DNA from 2 places in the Pseudomonas sp. Pmew2 genome. Region 1 is predicted to be linked to the other one. Evidence: predicted binding sites of a transcription regulator. Region 1 holds the regulator's gene; the other holds the start of a gene.

What was found. The regulator FliA, encoded in region 1, starts transcription of late flagellar genes. The targets are predictions, from matches to a motif close to CTAAAGTTTNNNNNNNNNNNGCCGNTAA.
Region 2: the regulator FliA is predicted to act here: its motif matches at 3,317-3,344, upstream of AC4ANK_RS17420 (methyl-accepting chemotaxis protein).

The regions. Positions count from the first base shown of each region.
Region 1 covers NZ_CM176702.1:2,630,584-2,635,625, reverse strand. The annotation lists gene AC4ANK_RS12000 (chemotaxis protein CheA) at 1-770, opposite strand, end outside; gene AC4ANK_RS11995 (protein phosphatase CheZ) at 804-1,589, opposite strand; gene AC4ANK_RS11990 (chemotaxis response regulator CheY) at 1,609-1,983, opposite strand; gene fliA (RNA polymerase sigma factor FliA) at 2,236-2,976, opposite strand; gene fleN (flagellar synthesis regulator FleN) at 2,973-3,806, opposite strand; gene flhF (flagellar biosynthesis GTPase FlhF) at 3,922-5,042, opposite strand, start outside.
Region 2 covers NZ_CM176702.1:3,816,578-3,821,619, forward strand. The annotation lists gene AC4ANK_RS17415 (T6SS phospholipase effector Tle1-like catalytic domain-containing protein) at 1-1,378, opposite strand, end outside; gene AC4ANK_RS17420 (methyl-accepting chemotaxis protein) at 1,662-3,266, opposite strand; gene AC4ANK_RS17425 (TraR/DksA family transcriptional regulator) at 3,443-3,847, opposite strand; gene AC4ANK_RS17430 (ABC transporter permease) at 4,153-5,042, opposite strand, start outside.

The DNA.
Region 1 (5,042 bases):
GAGCCCTTGCCATGCAGTTGATCAAGCAAGGCTTCGAATTCGTCGTCGGTGATTTCATCGCCGGCAGGCGCTGCACCCTTGCTCTGTGCAGCAGGTGCCGGGGCTGGAGCGGCTACAGCATCGGCCGCAAACTTGCCCTTGCCATGCAACTGATCAAGCAGGGATTCAAATTCCTGATCGGTAATTTCATCGCGAGCTGGCGCAACCGCAGGTGCCGCTGATGGTGCCGCAGACACCGGACTGGTGCCGTGCAGCGAATCGAGCAGTTGCTCGAACTCATCATCGGTAATGTCATCGCTGGCCGCTTGCTCGGCAACCGGAGCCGGAGCCTCGGCTTCAACCACCGGCTCGGGCTCGGGCGCTGCGACTTCGTCGGCAGATTGTGGCTCGGCCAGTCGCGAAAGCGCAGCCAGCAGTTCTGGCGTCGCCGCAGTTACGTCAGTCCGTTCACGTACCTGACCGAACATGCTGTTGACGGTGTCCAGAGCTTCCAGGACCACATCCATCAGTTCGGAATCAACGCGACGCTCACCCTTGCGAAGAATGTCGAACACGTTTTCGGCGATGTGGCAGCACTCCACCAGCTCATGGAGCTGGAGGAAGCCGGCGCCCCCTTTTACAGTGTGAAAACCGCGAAAAATTGCATTGAGCAGATCAGCATCATCCGGTCGGCTTTCCAGCTCGACCAATTGCTCTGACAACTGCTCCAGAATTTCGCCGGCCTCTACCAGAAAATCCTGAAGGATTTCTTCATCGGCGCCGAAGCTCATGGGGTGCTCCCTAAAATTAACCGTCAACAGATCTTAGAAGCCGAGGCTCGATAGCAGATCGTCTACATCATCCTGTCCGGATACGACGTCTTCACGTTTATCGGCATGAATCTGCGGACCTTCACCCTTGGCGAGATGTTTTTTAGGATCTTTTTCAGCAAGGATGGATTCTTCGTCATGTTCGATGCCTGCGAAGCGATCGACATGGCTGGCCATGAGCACCAGTTTGAGCAGATTGCTCTCGACTTCCGTAACCAATTGCGTCACGCGCTTGATAACCTGCCCCGTAAGGTCCTGGTAATCCTGGGCAAGCAAAATATCGTTGAGATGCCCGGAAACCCTATCTGCCTCCTGCTCGGTGCGCGTCAGAAAACCATCGACCCGCTTGGCCAGCTCACGGAATTCTTCAGCACCGATTTCGCGGCGCATGAAACGCCCCCAGTCGTCACTCAATGCCTTGGCATCGGAGCTCAGACCGCTCATGAGCGGTGTGCTTTCCTCGACCAGGTCCATAGTGCGGTTGGCCGCATTCTCGGTCAGCCTCACCACATACGACAGGCGTTCGGTCGCGTCGGTGATCTGCGACACTTCCTCGGCTTGAGGCATGTGCGGATCAATATGAAAGTTGACGATTGCACTGTGCAGCTCACGAGTCAGCTTGCCCACTTCCTGATAAAGGCCGCGGTCGCGTGTCTGGTTGAGTTCATGGATCAGCTGCACAGCGTCACCGAAGCGGCCCTTTTCAAGGCTGGTGACGAGTTCCTGCGCGTGTCTCTTTAAGGTCGACTCAAAGTCGGCCATCGAATCATTGTTATCCATAGCGCCCTCGCGGCATGCATCAGCTATTGACGCGTTCAAAGATCTTTTCGATCTTCTCTTTAAGCGCTTGAGCCGTGAATGGCTTGACTACATAACCGTTCACCCCGGCCTGGGCAGCTTCAATGATCTGCTCACGCTTCGCTTCGGCAGTAACCATCAGTACAGGAAGGCTCTTGAGACGCTCGTCCGCACGGACCTGACGCAACAAGTCGATACCGGTCATGCCAGGCATGTTCCAGTCCGTCACCAGAAAGTCAAAGGCACCGCTCTGCAGCATCGGCAATGCGGTCAGACCGTCATCCGCTTCAGATGTGTTGGTAAATCCCAGATCACGCAACAGATTCTTGATGATCCGCCGCATCGTTGAGAAGTCATCAACGATGAGGATTTTCATGTTCTTGTCCAATTCGACCTCCAAGCAGTCTTTAACGCGTTCAGCACCTGAACACGCTGTTCACTCAATACTGGCACAGCACACCCCCAGCTATACGAAACGACGACGGGCTTGGCACAACGACAGTCAAGACTGCGACTAAAGCCCATCGAGACATTGCCCGACAGGCCCTTGCCTCGTCTATCCTGCTACCACGTAACGCTTTGCACAGCCGGCATGCAGACAACGCACGACAAACGTCGCGCACTGCCGTCAACGCGCTCGCCACTCCCCCAAACGCCCCCGCAAACGAGCTGCGCACTGGCTGTGTAACTGACTGACCCGAGATTCGCTGACCCCAAGAACCTCTCCGATTTCCTTGAGGTTCAGCTCTTCGTCGTAGTACAGCGCCAACACCAGACGCTCACGCTCTGGCAAATTGGCAATTGCATCGGCCAACGCTGCCTGGAAGCGCTCGTCTTCCAGGTCGCGCGACGGCTCAAGCGAACCGCTTGCGCCATCCTCATGCAGCCCTTCGTGATCGCCGTCCTGAAGCAGGTCGTCGAAACTGAAGAGGCGGCTGCCCAAGGTGTCATTCAAAATCCCGTAATAATCATCAAGACTCAACTGGAGTTCGGCCGCAACCTCGTGATCTTTAGCGTCACGGCCGGTTTTAGCTTCAATTGCACGAATTGCGTCACTGACCATTCGGGTATTGCGGTGCACTGAGCGTGGTGCCCAGTCGCCCTTGCGCACTTCATCCAGCATCGCACCACGAATGCGAATGCCGGCGTAGGTCTCGAAACTCGCACCTTTGGTTGAATCATATTTGGTGGAGACTTCAAGCAGACCGATCATGCCAGCCTGGATCAGATCCTCGACCTGCACGCTGGCCGGCAAGCGCGCCAGCAGATGATAAGCGATACGCTTGACCAATGGCGCATAACGCTCGATCAACTCGTATTGCGAATTACGGGAAGCCTTGCTGTACATCTGGTAGCCGCTCGCAGTCATTGCACAGGCCCTGCACTGGTCTGGTGAACGAGTCGCTCAACGAAGAACTCGAGATGACCCCGCGGGTTGGCTGGCAGCGGCCAGGTATCAACCTTCTGGGCAATGGCCTTGAACGCCAGCGCACATTTGGATCGCGGGAATGCTTCGTAGACGGCGCGCTGTTTCTGTACGGCCTTGCGCACGCACTCGTCGTACGGCACGGCACCTACATACTGCAGCGCGACATCAAGAAAACGGTCCGTCACTTTGGTGAGTTTGGCGAACAGGTTGCGCCCTTCCTGCGGGCTCTGCGCCATGTTGGCCAGCACACGGAAGCGGTTCATGCCGTAGTCGCGGTTGAGCAGTTTGATCAGGGCGTAGGCATCGGTGATCGACGTGGGCTCGTCGCACACCACCAGCAACACTTCCTGAGCGGCGCGCACGAAGCTGACCACCGATTCGCCGATACCGGCAGCCGTGTCAATCACCAGCACATCAAGGTTGTCGCCAATCTCGCTGAACGCCTGGATCAGACCCGCATGCTGGGCCGGGGACAGATGCACCATGCTCTGGGTGCCAGAGGCGGCAGGCACGATACGCACCCCACCCGGCCCCTGCAACAGAACGTCGCGCAACTCGCAACGGCCCTCTATCACATCGGCAAGTGTACGTTTAGGCGTCAGCCCAAGCAGAACGTCGACATTGGCCAGACCCAGATCGGCGTCCAGCAGCATGACACGACGGCCAAGCTCGGCAAGGGCCAGTGAAAGATTCACTGACACGTTAGTCTTACCGACGCCACCTTTGCCACCGGTCACCGCGATAACCTGTACGGGATGCATGCTGCCCATGTTATTTCTTTACCTTGTCTTGCGTAGACCGAAACCACATCGAGGGCTGCACGTTCGCAAATGAACACCGCATGGCAGACCGTTGACGCAGGGACATTCCAATAATATCCATCACTTAACCCACTCTCTTGCCAGGGGTGTGATAGAGGTCAGCAAACATATCAGCCATCGCTTCCTCGCTCGGCTCATCCTGCATCTGCACACTCACCGCACGGCTCACCAGTTGATGACGACGCGGGGTGTGCAGGTCGTCAGGAATACGGGGTCCGTCCGTGAGGTAGGCCACAGGTAATTCATGACTGATCGCCAGGCTCAGGACTTCGCCAAGGCTGGCTGTTTCATCAAGCTTGGTCAGAATGCATCCGGCCAGGCCACAACGCTTGTAACTGTGATAAGCAGCGGTCAGCACCTGCTTCTGGCTGGTGGTCGCCAGTACCAGGTAGTTACGCGACTTGATGCCACGCCCTGCCAGACTTTCCAGTTGCATGCGCAGCGCGGGATCGCTGGCTTGCAGCCCGGCGGTATCGATCAACACCACGCGCTTGCGCAGCAGCGGCTCCAGCGCCTGGACCAGCGACTGGCCAGGATCGACATGGGTAACCGGCACGTTGAGGATGCGCCCAAGGGTCTTGAGCTGCTCCTGTGCGCCGATGCGGAAACTGTCCATGCTGACCAGAGCGATATTCTGCGGACCGTACTTCAACACGTAACGTGCCGCCAGCTTGGCCAGCGTGGTGGTCTTGCCCATGCCGGCAGGCCCGACCATGGCAATGACTCCACCCTCTTCTAGCGGCTCGATGTCCGGCACGGCAATCATGCGCGCCAAATGGGCCAGCAACATGCGCCAGGCCTGACGAGGCTCGTCAATCTCCGGGATCATCGACAGCAGATCGCGCGACAGCGGGCCGGACAAACCGACACGTTGCAGGCGGCGCCACAGATTGGCCTGCTGCGGACGACTGCCCTGCAGCTGGTTCCAGGCCAGGGAGCCAAGCTGGACTTCCAGCAGCTCGCGCAAGCCGTTCAATTCGGAGCGCATCGAATCATAGGCGCGCTGGCCGACAGCAGGCTCTGCGGGCGCAGGCGGCGTGTACGCGAATGGTCGTGGCGGCTCTTCGAGCGTCGGCTCGATGTGCGTATCGACAGCGCTGACCGGTTTGCCGGAAAACAGCTGAAGATTGATCGACGCGTCACTGTCGCTGCGGTTGTTCAATTCGGCCTGAGCAGAGACGATGC
Region 2 (5,042 bases), 1.2 Mb from region 1:
CTGCGTTCCAGTGCGCAGACTGATGGATATAGCGCCAGCGCAATAGCTGCTCTTCATGACTGTCCAGTAAGTAAGGCCCGCCTCGCGCATAATCGATCAGGCGGGCTGAAATGCCTTCGAGCTCGGGAGGAAGCTGAAATTCAGGGCTGTTCGGCACCGGGTCGAAAGGTACCCCCTCATCACAGGCCAGTGCATGCATGACCTGTAACGACACCCTCGACAAGTGACCAAAGACCTGGCGGTTCATACCCACTGCAGCAACGATCGTTTTCATGCCACTCAGGTTTTTTCTGCACGGGTAACATTTGCTTTCGCAGGTCTGAACCCTCAGAAATGCCTGTCTGTCCAGCGGGTCGATCCAGTCATCCCGGCTCATGGTACTTAACAGGGCCTGGGCGTTCTTCCAGCAAGGCGCCGCCTCACACGGGCTGTCACGGTTGACCAGGCTGCTTTGCGGACGCGTGAGCAACACGCTTTCTTCCATCTGAGGAGGATAACCACCGCCGATATCGGAATGGGCACCGGGTAAAACGATTTCTTTCGGCCATTCCGGCAGGACGCTGTTAAGCGCGAAGTTGCGCCGTGATTCATCACGAGCAACCAGATGCAGCACCTGTTGGGCACAACCCGGCGGCAGGTGCAGATTGACCCTCCTGTTGCTCGCGTCCCGGGTATTGCCCATATCCCTGAAACTGCCGATGGCGGCGACCGTGTCGAACAGGCCGATAACCTTGAGCTGTACACTGCCGTTGCGCCAGCTGAAATGCTCACTCAGCCTGACTTTGCGGCTTTGAAGTATCGGCTCAAGCATTCCTGCCCGCTGTTTCAGGATTTCGTTGGCCAGGTGCCTGGCCGACGCAGCCCCTCGACTGAAGCCGAATATGTCCAGTTCAAGCGCTTCCAGTACACAATCCGGGTTGTCGTGTGGAAATGCCTTCAATACCGTTTCAAGCTTTCTGAATGCATTTTCCACTTTGCATATCACACCAGTGGTGCCACGGCCGAAACTCTGTCCCGGCCATACCGAATCACGCCCGCCGGAGGTAGTACCCGCCCCGCTTACATAGATCGGGTAGTACACATTCAAGCCTGCACTGTCATTTTCGGCGACACGTTGCAGCCGATAAAGATCAACCAGCCTGGCTATATTACTCAGATCATTACTATAACTACTGCCAGGATGAACATGACGACCCGCACACTCTTTAATGTGCTGACCACCATTCATTTCAATCAATGCCTGACAGTCAGCCCCGATCTGGCTGTTGACGCGATTATTTCCCGTGCCGTCGAAGAAAATTCCGATCCGTGCGGTAACACGCCGCGTTACCACATCCGAGATTGCTGCTGTTTGTTCGGCACTCCATTTATCGTTCATATCTTTTCCATCCTTAGAGGCAGGCCAAGAAAAGGCCGCACTTAAATCAAAACGTAAATAACGTTGATTTAAACAGCTTGCTTAAAGACGGTGATCAGTCAAGTCATGCAGCGTGTATTCAGAGTATTCCTACAACTTCTGTCGTCAGGTATTTATTATTTATAAACAAACACCTACACGTTTGTGCAAACGGGTTTCAGAACCCGCAATTTCACCAAACAGAAAAACCAACCGGGCAGGTTATTTAATACTTGATCTAACCTGAGCCGCCTGTTTTAAAGAATCAGCGGCTTTGCGGTTTGTACCCAAGGCGCAGACCACCCCAATGTCGCCCGTTGACCACAATAGGCACAGACAGGTCGTGCATCAGTTCGCCGGTGTCCCGGGTGTAGGTTTGCAGCAGAACAGGCTGTTGATGGCTGCCGCAGCGAATGCCGGTACGATCATCAAACTTGCGCTTGCTTCGATTACGCGCATTGTCCACCGTCGCATCGCCGGTCAAAGGCTGACTGAAAGCGTTGTTGTGCGTCGGCACATACCCTTGCTGCGTGCAGGCAATGGCGAATACCAGACCTTCATGGCGCGAAAGCAACGGTTCTTGCAATGCCGGCAATACTTGATCGGTGTAGCGATCAAAACGCGTGGTAAAGCGGGTGGGTGAGGTATTGGGGACGGGTTTGTAGTTGCGATCAAACAAGTCATCCAGGCTGACGCGCCCCTGCACAATGTCAGCCTCGAATTTTTCCGCGATCAGCCGCGCACCTTCGCGGGCCAGGTCGTAGATACGCTGGTGATAGTCATCCAGACCGACCTGAGCCAGCCGCTGGCTGATGGTCTCGGCCTGCCCCTCCATCTGTACTGCGGCTTTGGCCAGTTGCCGGGTTTGTTCATCACTGACGGCAAGATCACTGCGCATGTGCTCGACAGCATCGAACAGGCTGGCCAACTGGTCCTGGTTGCTCCTCGCGCCTTGAGCAATTTCGCTGACCTGGCTTTCCACCTCAATCGCAAGCCGGGCGATATTGCCCAGATGCTGTCCGGTCAGCTCGACCTGCTCGACCCCCGCATCGAGATCAGAAGACAGCTCGCGAATCTGCTCCACCACCTGTGCGGTGCGTTGCTGGATATCGGCCACCATCTGCCCGACTTCCCCGGTAGCACTGGCAGTACGGCCCGCAAGCCCGCGTACTTCGTCAGCGACCACCGCAAAACCGCGCCCGTGCTCACCTGCCCGGGCAGCTTCGATGGCCGCATTGAGCGCCAGCAGGTTGGTCTGGCTGGCGATGGATTGAATGACCAGCGTCACACGCTGGATTTCTTCACTGCGCTGGCTCAACGCCTCGATCAACTCACGACTGCCGACAGCACGCTTGCTCAAGAGGTGCATGCGCTCGATGGACTCATTCAGAACGCCGCTTCCCGATTCGCTGCGCTGGCGCGCCTCACTGGCTGCAACCAATGCCTGTTGACTCAACTGGGCAGTCTGCTGCTCGGTCGCAATCATCTGTTCAGCGCTGTTGACTATCTGTCCGGCAGCACCCAACTGCGACTGCACCTTGCCCGCCAGTTGCCCGACAGAAAATGCCACCTGAGCGGCCGACAGTGCGTTGTGGCTAGTGGTGCGCGACAGGTCGCGGGTCAGCAGCGCGATATCACTGTCACTTGCCTCGACTTGCAAGCCAGGCTGCCTTCTGCGCAACAAAAGCGGCAGCCAGGCGACCAGCAGCGCTGCGGGAATGACGATATAAAGAGACAAACCGATAACGCTCATGGCGGCGAAGAGCAGGCACAACACGACACTTTGCACCGCTGGCACCCACCACTTCGACGCAGCGCCGCGAGCATCGGCCAGTGGTAATCCGGCTGCCATGGATAGGTTCTCGGCCATGCTGCGTCACCCCGTCGGTATTTATCATTATTACGTTTATTAAACGCTAGATAACGGCCTTATGCCATGCCCCGTTGGTCGTAGCGAGCAATACGTTTTGGACAAATTCCGGGCACAACAAAACCGGGAGGCAATCGCTTGCCTCCCGGTTCGGTCACTCAGCTGCTGCCTGCGTATCAGGCCTGGCGCTGATGCTTGTCGATCTGCTCGTGGCGCTCTTGCGCCTCGATGCAATATTTGGTGGTCGGGCTGATCAGCAGACGCTTCAGGCCGATTGGCTCACCGCTGTCATCGCACCAGCCGAAGGTATCGTCGGCAATACGCGAGAGTGCCATTTCCAACTGGGGCAGCATGCGCTGGTCGCGGTCGATCACATTGACCAGCCAGTGACGCTCCTCTTCAACCGAAGCGGCGTCTGCAGGGTCGGCAGGCGTGTCCAGGCTCTCGATCGCAATACGGCTCTGCTCGATTCGCTCGTGGATCTCGACCTTCATGCCCTGCAACAGCTCGACGAAGAAAGCGTGCTGCTCGGCGTTCATGTAGTCATCGGCCGACATGGCCAGCAACTTTTCCTTTGTCATTTATTTCTCTATAAAAAAACGTGCATTGAGGAGCGGCTTGACGTTGCCGTGCAAACCAATAATCTCCAAGCGCCACCTGGCACTCAATTTACGAGGGGCGGCAGTCTAATGCCGGCTAGCGGGCTCGGCAACACAATTGAAGGATTTTTGTACAACAATTGCCGTAAAACCCTTGAAATGCGGGCGAAAGACCCGGCCAGCATGCTGCTTGATGAGGCTCTGACCTGCTGACAGCTAATCGGTTCCTGCAACATTCAACGCACAAAAGGGCCTGAAAAAGGCCCTTTGATGCAGATTATTGAATATCAGCGCTTGGTCTTGCGCTTGTTGCGATATTGATCGATTACCACCGCCACTACAATGATCAGGCCTTTGATAATGTCCTGAACATAAGCGTCTACGCCGACAAAGGTGAAACCACTGGCCATTACGCCGAGAATCAGCGCACCGATCACAGTGCCGGTGATTCGCCCTACTCCACCGGACAGGCTGGTGCCGCCGATGACTGCGGCAGCGATAGCGTCCAGTTCATAGGACATGCCCATTCCGGCCTGCCCGGTTGCGGCACGTGCCGAGGCAACCACCCCTGCCAGCCCGGCCAGCAGCCCGGCGATGCTATAGACGATAACCAGGTGGCGCTTGACGTTGATCCCGGAAGTACGCGCAGCCTGCATGTTGCCGCCGATGGCGTAGGTGTATTTGCCGTACTTGGTATAACGCAGGGCAATGTGGAAGATCACCGCCACCACCAGAAAGATGATCACCGGCATCGCGCCCTGTCCGATAGCCGTGTAGGAGTCAGAGAGCATGCTCACCGGCTGACCTTCGGTGTAGAAGCGCGCCAGGCCACGCGCGGAGACCATCATGCCCAGCGTGGCAATGAATGGCGGAATACCGGTTATGGCAATGATGCTGCCGTTGATGGCACCCGCCAGCAGCCCGACTCCGAGCCCGACCACGATCGGAATCCACACGGGCAGGTCGGTCAAGGAAGGAAATACCGCCCGGGAGAAGTCCGAGGTTTGCGCCAGGCTCGCGGCAATCATCGCTGACAGTGCCAGCACCGAACCGGACGACAGGTCGATGCCTGTGGTAATGATCACCTGAGTCACGCCGATGGCCAGCAAGCCGATGATCGACACCTGAAGGATCATCAGTACCAGACGCTGGGAGTTGAGCAGAAAGCTCTGATCAC